DNA from 2 places in the Pseudoalteromonas undina genome. Region 1 is predicted to be linked to the other one. Evidence: predicted binding sites of a transcription regulator. Region 1 holds the regulator's gene; the other holds the start of a gene.
What was found. The regulator FliA, encoded in region 1, starts transcription of late flagellar genes. The targets are predictions, from matches to a motif close to CTAAAGNTNNNNNNNNNNNNGCCGATA.
Positions count from the first base shown of each region.

Region 2: a site for FliA is predicted at 1,564-1,590, ahead of PUND_RS03575 (DUF5610 domain-containing protein). Genes of this name have one in related genera too.

Region 1 is NZ_AHCF03000003.1:548,162-552,592, forward strand. Features, by position in the region: gene flhF (flagellar biosynthesis GTPase FlhF) at 1-1,374, shown strand, start outside; gene PUND_RS06165 (MinD/ParA family ATP-binding protein) at 1,367-2,227, shown strand; gene PUND_RS06170 (RNA polymerase sigma factor FliA) at 2,254-2,964, shown strand; gene cheY (chemotaxis response regulator CheY) at 3,005-3,388, shown strand; gene PUND_RS06180 (protein phosphatase CheZ) at 3,405-4,172, shown strand; gene PUND_RS06185 (chemotaxis protein CheA) at 4,187-4,431, shown strand, end outside.
Region 2 is NZ_AHCF03000002.1:631,672-636,102, reverse strand. Features, by position in the region: gene murI (glutamate racemase) at 1-343, opposite strand, end outside; gene PUND_RS03575 (DUF5610 domain-containing protein) at 410-1,534, opposite strand; gene trmA (tRNA (uridine(54)-C5)-methyltransferase TrmA) at 1,699-2,796, shown strand; gene PUND_RS03565 (2-thiouracil desulfurase family protein) at 2,806-3,231, opposite strand; gene PUND_RS03560 (thiol:disulfide interchange protein DsbA/DsbL) at 3,321-3,959, opposite strand; gene PUND_RS03555 (thiol:disulfide interchange protein DsbA/DsbL) at 3,979-4,431, opposite strand, start outside.

The DNA.
Region 1 (4,431 bases):
GAAATTGTTGCTGCTGTTGATTACGACAAAGCCGCAGCAAAAGCGCCAGAGCAGCCTCAAAGCCAGCCAGCTGAAAGCGCTTCATTTGCACATACCCAGAGCTCACATAATTTTGTAAAACCAGAGCCACAACGTGCTCAACCTAAGCCACAAGCAAAGGTAGCTGATAGTTTACAAGCTTTATTAGAACGTCAATCTCCCCGTCCTCGTTCAGCAGAGCTTGCGTCAATGTTTTCACAATCAGGCATTGATACCTCTGGTCATTATCAAGAACAAGAATCTGTGCAATCTCGACCTAAAAATATGTTTGAGCGTGAATCAAGCGCATCTGCACGTCCTCGTACTCAAGCTGATAGCTTGGGTTTTGATGATTTAGACAGTGGTTTTGACGATTTAGACTCACCGAGTGCACCTCGTCAGCAAACGATGCAAAACGAGTCGAGTGATATAAGTACTATGCGCGAAGAAATGAACGCAATTCGTCAATTACTAGAACATCAAGTGTCAGGTTTAATGCAACAAGATATGGCACGTCGCGATCCAACCCGTGCATGCATGATTGACCGTTTAGTGGGTATGGGGATAGATAAAGAGGTTGCTGAGCAAATGGCATGCTTTGTACCCGACGATGTATCTCGCCAACAAGGTTGGAAAGCCTTATTGAATATGGTTGAAGATCAAATGCAAACCACTAACAACGAAATTCTTCGCCAAGGTGGTGTTTATGCACTAGTAGGCCCAACAGGGGTAGGTAAAACCACCACAGTTGCAAAATTAGCTGCATTAGGTGCGCAAAAATATGGTGCTGATAAAGTTGCACTTATTACTACTGATACCTACCGTATTGGTGCGTATGAGCAGCTAGCAACCTATGGTCGAATTATTGGCTGTGGCGTTAAACAAGTCAAAGATGCAAATGAATTAGCAGAAGTTTTATACCATTTACGAAATAAACGTCTAGTCTTAATTGATACAGCAGGAATGAGTCAACGTGATTTACGCTTAACCGAGCAGTTAAACACCTTGATGCGTAATCAGCGTGTTGATATACGTAGTTATTTAGTATTAAGTGCGACGGCGCAAATTAATGTATTACAAGAAACAGTAAGGCACTTTAAAAAAGTACAGCTAAGCGGATGTATTTTTACTAAACTTGATGAGTCATTGAGTTTAGGTGAGATTATTAGTATTGCGATTCAAAATCGTCTCCCAATAGGGTATCTTACTAACGGTCAGCGAGTACCAGAAGATATTAGAGTGGCAAATGCCGAAAAACTAGTAAAAAAAGCTGAGCAATTGTATTTAAAAAGAATAAAAGCACAACAATCACGACACCAATCAGTGGCGTCGAGCACAGTAGAGATGTATGATTAACACAGTTTTAGATCAAGCAAGCGGCCTTCGCAAAATGAGCAAGAATAATAATAACGGCGTAAAAGTTATCGCTGTCACCGGCGGCAAAGGTGGAGTGGGTAAAACGAACGTATCCCTTAACACGGCAATCGCGTTAGGCCAACAAGGCAAACGTGTGCTTGTACTAGATGCTGATTTAGGATTAGCGAATTGTGATGTGATGCTTGGACTGCGCGTTGAGCGTAATTTATCTCATGTTTTATCGGGCGAATGTGAACTTGATGATATTTTAGTCGAAGGTCCCGCAGGCATAAAAATAGTGCCTGCAACATCGGGTTCGCAAAGTATGGTTGAGTTATCACCCTCAGAGCACGCTGGACTTATTCGTGCATTTAGTGAACTTAACACCGACTTTGATATTTTAATTGTTGATACCGCTGCGGGTATTTCCGATATGGTGCTGAGTTTTTCTCGCGCAGCGCAAGATGTGGTTGTGGTGGTATGTGATGAGCCTACATCAATTACCGATGCTTATGCTTTAATTAAAGTACTTAGCCGTGAGCACGGCGTTTATAAATTTAAAATTGTTGCCAATATGGTGCGTAGTTTACGCGAAGGGCAGGAATTGTTTGCAAAACTTTCAAAGGTTACCGACCGATTTTTAGATATATCAATGGAGTTGGTTGCAACGGTTCCATATGATGAAAATATGCGCAAATCAACGCGCCGCCAAAAAGTAATTGTTGAGGTTTTTCCTGGGTCGCCTGCTGCAATTGCTTTTAAAACACTGGCTACAAAAATTGCTAAGTGGCCAACACCTAGTCAAGCCTCGGGTCATTTAGAGTTTTTCATTGAGAAACTAGTTAGTAACTAACAATGACAATACCGGTGAATAGAGCTATGGGATATCAGTCAACACAAAATTTAAATATGATTGTTGAAAAGCATGCCTCATTAGTCAAAAAAGTGGCGTGCCATTTAATTGCTCGTTTACCGGCCAGTGTGCAGCTAGATGATTTAATTCAATCGGGTATGATTGGTTTAATTGAAGCTTCAAAAAACTTTGATGCAAGCAAAGGCGCAAGCTTTGAAACCTTTGCCGGTATTCGTATTCGTGGTGCGATGATAGACGAAATGCGCCGAGGCGATTGGGTTCCACGTTCAGTTCACAGAAAAAGCCGTTTGGTTGCAGAAACTATTGTTGCGCTTGAGAACAGTTTAAACCGTGAACCTAAAGATAGTGAAGTTGCTGAAAAACTTGAAATTTCGCTAAATGAGTACCATCATATTTTAAACGATGTAAATGTAAGCAAAGTGTTAGGTATTGAAGACCTTGGTATAGATGACGATGTGATTACACCTCATGGCCAAGATTTAGCACTAGACAAACCGTTCAATAATGTTAAAAATGAACGGTTTAATGAGTCTTTACTCAGTGCAATAAAGTCGTTACCGGAAAAAGATGCAATGGTGCTTTCTTTGTACTATAACGATGAGATGAATTTAAAAGAAATTGGGCATATACTCGATGTAAGTGAATCGCGTGTAAGTCAGATACATGGTCAGGCGATGATTAAGCTTAAAGCAAAAATCAATGACTGGATAAACTAGAAGTAAGTAAATAAAGGTTCAGGCCTCACTGGAGGATGTTTTGGATAAAAACATTAAAATTCTTGTTGTTGATGATTTCTCAACAATGAGACGTATTATTAAAAACCTGTTGCGCGATTTAGGTTTTACCAATGTTCAAGAAGCAGATGACGGGTCAACTGCTTTGCCTATGTTGCAAAATCAAGCGTTTGATTTTGTTGTAACAGATTGGAATATGCCAGGCATGCAAGGTATTGATCTTTTAAGGGCAATTCGAGCTGATGAAAAATTAAAGCATATTCCTGTTTTAATGGTTACAGCAGAAGCTAAAAAAGAACAAATAATTGCTGCGGCCCAAGCAGGTGTTAATGGTTATATTGTTAAACCATTCACTGCAGGTACATTGAAAACTAAATTAGAAAAAGTGTTCGAACGCTTAGGTTAATGAGAGGGAGAGGCTTATGTCAGCACCTGCTGCGCCTCAGATTACTTTAGAACAAGCTCGCCAGTTAGTTGTTTTTTTAGAAAATGGTGAGCAAGATAAAGCGAATCAGTTAATTTTAGAAACAGCTTCACAAGAGCAATCACAGTTATTTGCTGAGGTGGGTAAGTTGACGCGTCAACTGCACGAAGCTTTAAAAAGTTTCGAGTTAGACACGCGTTTAACAGACATTACCACTGATGCCATCCCTGACGCAAAAAAACGCCTTAACTATGTCATGGAAATGACAGAAAACGCAGCCAATAAGACAATGGATGCGGTTGAAGCAAGCTTACCATTAGCACAAGAAATCGCTGACGAAATAGCTGATATCAAGCCAACGTGGGATCGTTTAATGAACCGCGAAATAGAGCTTGGTGAGTTTAAATCACTTTGCCATAGTATTGATAAGTTTATGAGCAGTTCTCATCACAAAACCGATGAGTTACAAATGCTGATGACTAATGTGCTGATGGCTCAAGACTATCAAGATTTAACCGGTCAGGTTATTCGCCGTGTTATTGAACTTGTCCGTGAAGTTGAAGAAAGTTTAATTCACCTGTTAACTGCATTTGCAGCGCAAGGTGGTGAGGTTGAACCAACTGAACAACCAGAAAAAATAGAAGATCCCATTGTTGCACAAACACTAGCAGGTCCCGAAGGGCCTATTATTGATAAAGAAACGCGTAATGATGTTGTATCTGATCAAGATGAAGTTGATGATCTATTATCAAGTTTGGGCTTCTAATAGGAGAGTACTGCATGAGCTTTGAAGTCGATGAAGATATTTTACAAGACTTTTTAGTAGAGGCCGGAGAAATCCTTGAGCTTTTATCTGAACAGTTAGTAGAACTGGAAAACAACCCAGATGATACTGAGCTACTAAACGCAATATTTCGCGGTTTCCACACTGTAAAGGGTGGCGCTGGCTTTTTGGCTATGACAGAGCTTGTTGATGCATGTCATGGTGCTGAAAATGTGTTTGATTTACTGCGCCAAGGTGTAAG
Region 2 (4,431 bases), on a different contig from region 1:
ATAATCCAATATGCTTTGATTGTGTTATTTGTGCTGCGGGCTTAATCGCCGGTACAACCCCTACAATGGGAATATCTGTTATTTGACGTACCGCACTTAATGCAGATGTTGAGGCGGTATTGCAGGCTATAACAATTAAGTCGACATTGAGCGACTCATTTTTGATAAATTGGATCAGTCCACATAAGCGACTAATTATAGTCTGCTGCGACTGTGCACCATAAGGCAATAATGCATTATCCATGAAGTAACTATATTGAGCGTGAGGAATGCTTTGCTGAATATGCTCAAGTACTGTGGTTCCACCTATACCTGAATCAAATACCATGATGTGCGCTGACAAACTACCATTCCTACTCTTTACTTAGAACGGCAGTTTGCCATGAGGCTTTTATAAAAGAAAGTAGTTTTACTCAGCGTCTAGTTTTGCAGTAGCTGTGTTTAATTTATCTAAGTTTTCAAACATGGTGTTAGTGTAATCAACCAGTTTATCTATTTCTTGTTGATCTTGATTTAGCCATTGAATGATACCTGATAGCTGGCTTTCTAATCCTAGTGCTTGCGCTTTAGAGTAAGCCGATTTTAGATCATCATTAAAAGGCGCGACGGTTTCGGCAATGGCCTTTTCTGATGTTGGCTTAATTTGTTCATACTCTTTAATAGCTGCCACAGTTTTGCTTTGACGTAAGTCCATTGAAAATGCCACCAGCTGTTCATTTCCTAAGCTGAGTTCTTGGGCTTGTTCAAATGCTTTATCTAAGTCACCACTGAAAAAGGTTTTACTTACATCTTGTAACTCTGCCATTAAATCATTTATAGCTTGCTGTTCGTCTTCATTAAGCTCTCCATTTACTGACATAGAAAATGACAACTCGCGAGATTCAGAAAATTGCGTACTAAATGCTTGTGAGCTTTCAGTTTGCTGATAGCGACTAGATGACTGAGATTGGTAAGCGTCTGCAAAACTAATACTCACCTCATCACCTTCTGCGGTGGTAAAAGTGTAATCAGCGCTGTTACTAAGGTTCACATACTGCGATTGACTAACCGTTACGCTTGCTGGCTGAGGATTAAATAAGTTCTGCTCAAATTTATCAAGGCCATTAAAGATGCCCTCTTTTGATTTATCAATACCCTCTTCAAGCTCTTGATTAAATACGCCCATACCTTTTAATTCATCTACAGCTTCATCAACACCTGTTTGCACGCCTTTACGTGCCTGGTTAAGTATATCTTGTAGCTTGTCATCATCGGCACCATTGGCTTTGGCTTTTTTTACTGAGCTTGTGACAAAGTCTAAAACATTTTTGACTACTTCATTAAAATCAAACAATGGTTTGTCTTTTTTCGCTTCAGCAACCGGCAAGCCTAATTCTTTTGCCATTTTGTCACCCAATACGGCCGCTGCCAATTCTTTTCCGCGTTGCTGATAGCTAGTTGGTGGGGAGTCTATTTTAGGCTGTGGCATTGCTTGCTTAGTATTGTATTTATTGGCATTGCTGTTTGGAACAAAACTAAAGTTACCTATTTTCATGAGAAGACTCCTATTTAGACTTACTATTTTATCGGCCAAGTAAGCCTATACTGTAGTAAAATGCTTAAAAAAAGCTCACTATATTTGATCAAAACTAGACAAATACGCTTCGCTCCCTACAATAGCGCCGATAAACAGATCTCAACGATAAGGTTATACCGTTAATGGCAGTTATAAATATAGATACCACGCAGTACGATGCACAATTAAATGAAAAAGAGCAGCGTATTACAGAGCAGTTTCAACGTTTCGGTGTAAAACAGTTAGAAGTATTTAGCTCTGAGCCTATTAACTACCGTCAACGTGCAGAATTTAGAGTATGGCACGATGGCGACGATCTGTTTCATATTATGTTTGATCAACAAACGAAAGATAAAATACGTGTCGATACCTTTGATCCTGCAGCTCCTTTAGTAGGTGAAGTTATGCAGGTAATGATTGATAACTTAAAAGGCTGCGAAGTACTGCGTCGTAAATTATTCCAAATAGATTATTTATCGACCCTCAGCGGTGAAATTTTAGTGAGCTTGCTTTATCACAAGCCACTTGATGAACACTGGTTAACTGAGATTAATGCCTTAAAGGAAAAGCTAAGTAGCCAGTACAAAATTGACTTTATTGGCCGTGCACGTAAGCAAAAAGAAAAATTAGGCGATGACTTTGTTACTGAGCGTTTAGTGGTAAATGGCCAAGAGCTAATCTATCAACAGGTAGAAAATAGCTTTACTCAGCCTAATGCGAAGGTGAATATTAAAATGTTAGAGTGGGCACAAGAGCTATGTAAACCACTAAACAATGATTTACTAGAGCTGTATTGTGGTAACGGAAACTTTTCAATTGCACTTGCGGGCTCATTTAATAAAGTGCTGGCAACAGAAATATCAAAATCGTCTGTGCATTCAGCGCAATATAATATTGCTCAAAACAAAGTAACTAACTTAGATATTATTCGCATGTCGAGCGAAGAGTTTACTCAGGCAATGAAAGGCGAGCGTACTTTCTCTCGCTTAGATGGTATTGACCTTAGTAGTTACAACTGCCAAACCATTCTAGTCGACCCACCTCGTGCTGGCATGGATACCCTAACGTGTGATTTAGTGGCTAACTATGAGAATATTATTTATATATCATGTAACCCAGATACGTTAGAGCGTGATCTTGATCACTTAACGCAAACCCATGAGGTTAAGCGCTTTGCAATATTTGATCAGTTCCCTTACACACACCATATTGAATCTGGTGTATTTTTACAGAAAAAATAAAATCTAATACTATAATACCAGCGCCTTGATAAGTGCTGGTATTTGCTCTTCACTAAATACTTTAACGTGATTCTTTACCAATAACTTAGCGGTCAGCCCCATGCCTTTTACTTTCACCCCACTATGGCTTCCATCATAAATTGTATTACGGCCACACGAAGGACTAGACTCTTTTAGTAAAGCAAAGCGAATATTATGCTTATTACAAAGGGCTAATGCTTTACTAGCGCCAGCTTCAAATGCACTTGTTACATCCTCAGCAGTATTTGTAATAACTCGATTTTGCTTTATCTCAGCGGGCGCTCTAGGCACGAGTAAACCACCAGCAATCTCAGGACAAAATACGATTAATCTATTTTGCTTTTGCCACAAATTAAGTTGAGGGTGCAATATTGTTTGGCCTTTACCATCATAACGAACTGGCAAACCTAACAAACAACTTTAGATTAAAATTTTTTCCATAATGAATTTTCTTCTCCAAATAAAAAAGCTCCTTTCGGAGCTTTTTTATTTCACTAAACTACTTATTTATTTGCTAAGTAGTTAATAAGTGCGCTTACATCTTCTGGCGATGAAATACCTGACTCGCCACCTAAGTTAAGCTTATATTTACCATTAACAATAAATGTTGGAACGCCACGCAGTGCCCCTTTTCCTTTAAAGTAATCTTGGTCGCGCTTCATTTTAGAGCTCAGTGTACGTACCGAAAAGCTTTCAAATAATTTATCAAATTTGTCGCCATCTACACCTTGCGCTAAAAATACATCTTTTACATCTGCAAGCTCATTAAAACGAGCACGCTTTGCGTGAATGTGGTCAAACATCGCTGAAATAATTTTATCTTTTTGCGGTAGTACTTCAGCAGTAGCTAGTGCTTGGCTGATCATGGTTTGATGTTCTGGGTCACGAACGCCCACGAAATCCACATGGCTTTTCTTGAACTTTACGTTTTTGTCTAGCTTAGGTTTGATCTCAGCAAGCAGTGGCTCCATGTTATTACATGCAGGGCAGTAAAAAGAGAAAAACTCTTTTACTTCTGGCTTTCTAGTTGCACGATCAGAGACGACATCATAATGTACGCCCTCTTCGTAAGTGGCAGCAAAACTGGTTGCAGCTAAAGGGAGTAATACAGCAAGCAACCCTGCTTTAACTAATTTGATCATTATTATGGTGCTCCAAAAATTATAGTTTTAGTAAAAAGCTAATTAACTCATCAAGTTCTTGTTGGCTCTTGATTGTATTAATATTGATTTTATATTTGTCATTTACGATAAATGTAGGTACGCCAGTTAATGCGCCAAGCTCAGAATATTTATTCTGCTTATCTTGCATGGCACGTTCAGCTGCTATGATAGGCAAACTAGCAATATCATTATCAAATGTGCTGTTATCAATTGCGTTAAGCTCTAATAACTTCTTAACGTCTTTAATTTCTGTTAATGGTGCACGCTGAATATGGATGCTTTTAAAAATTTTCGCTGTTACTGCTTCGGCTTGACCATGTTTTTTTGCAATTAAGTAAGCAAAGCTCAGGTTACTTTGTGCTTGTGGTGAAACGCCCCCTAAAAAGTTAACATGATTTTTTACAAACTCAGCCCCTTCAGGTAAGTTTTCTGCAATCCCTTTTGCTACCGG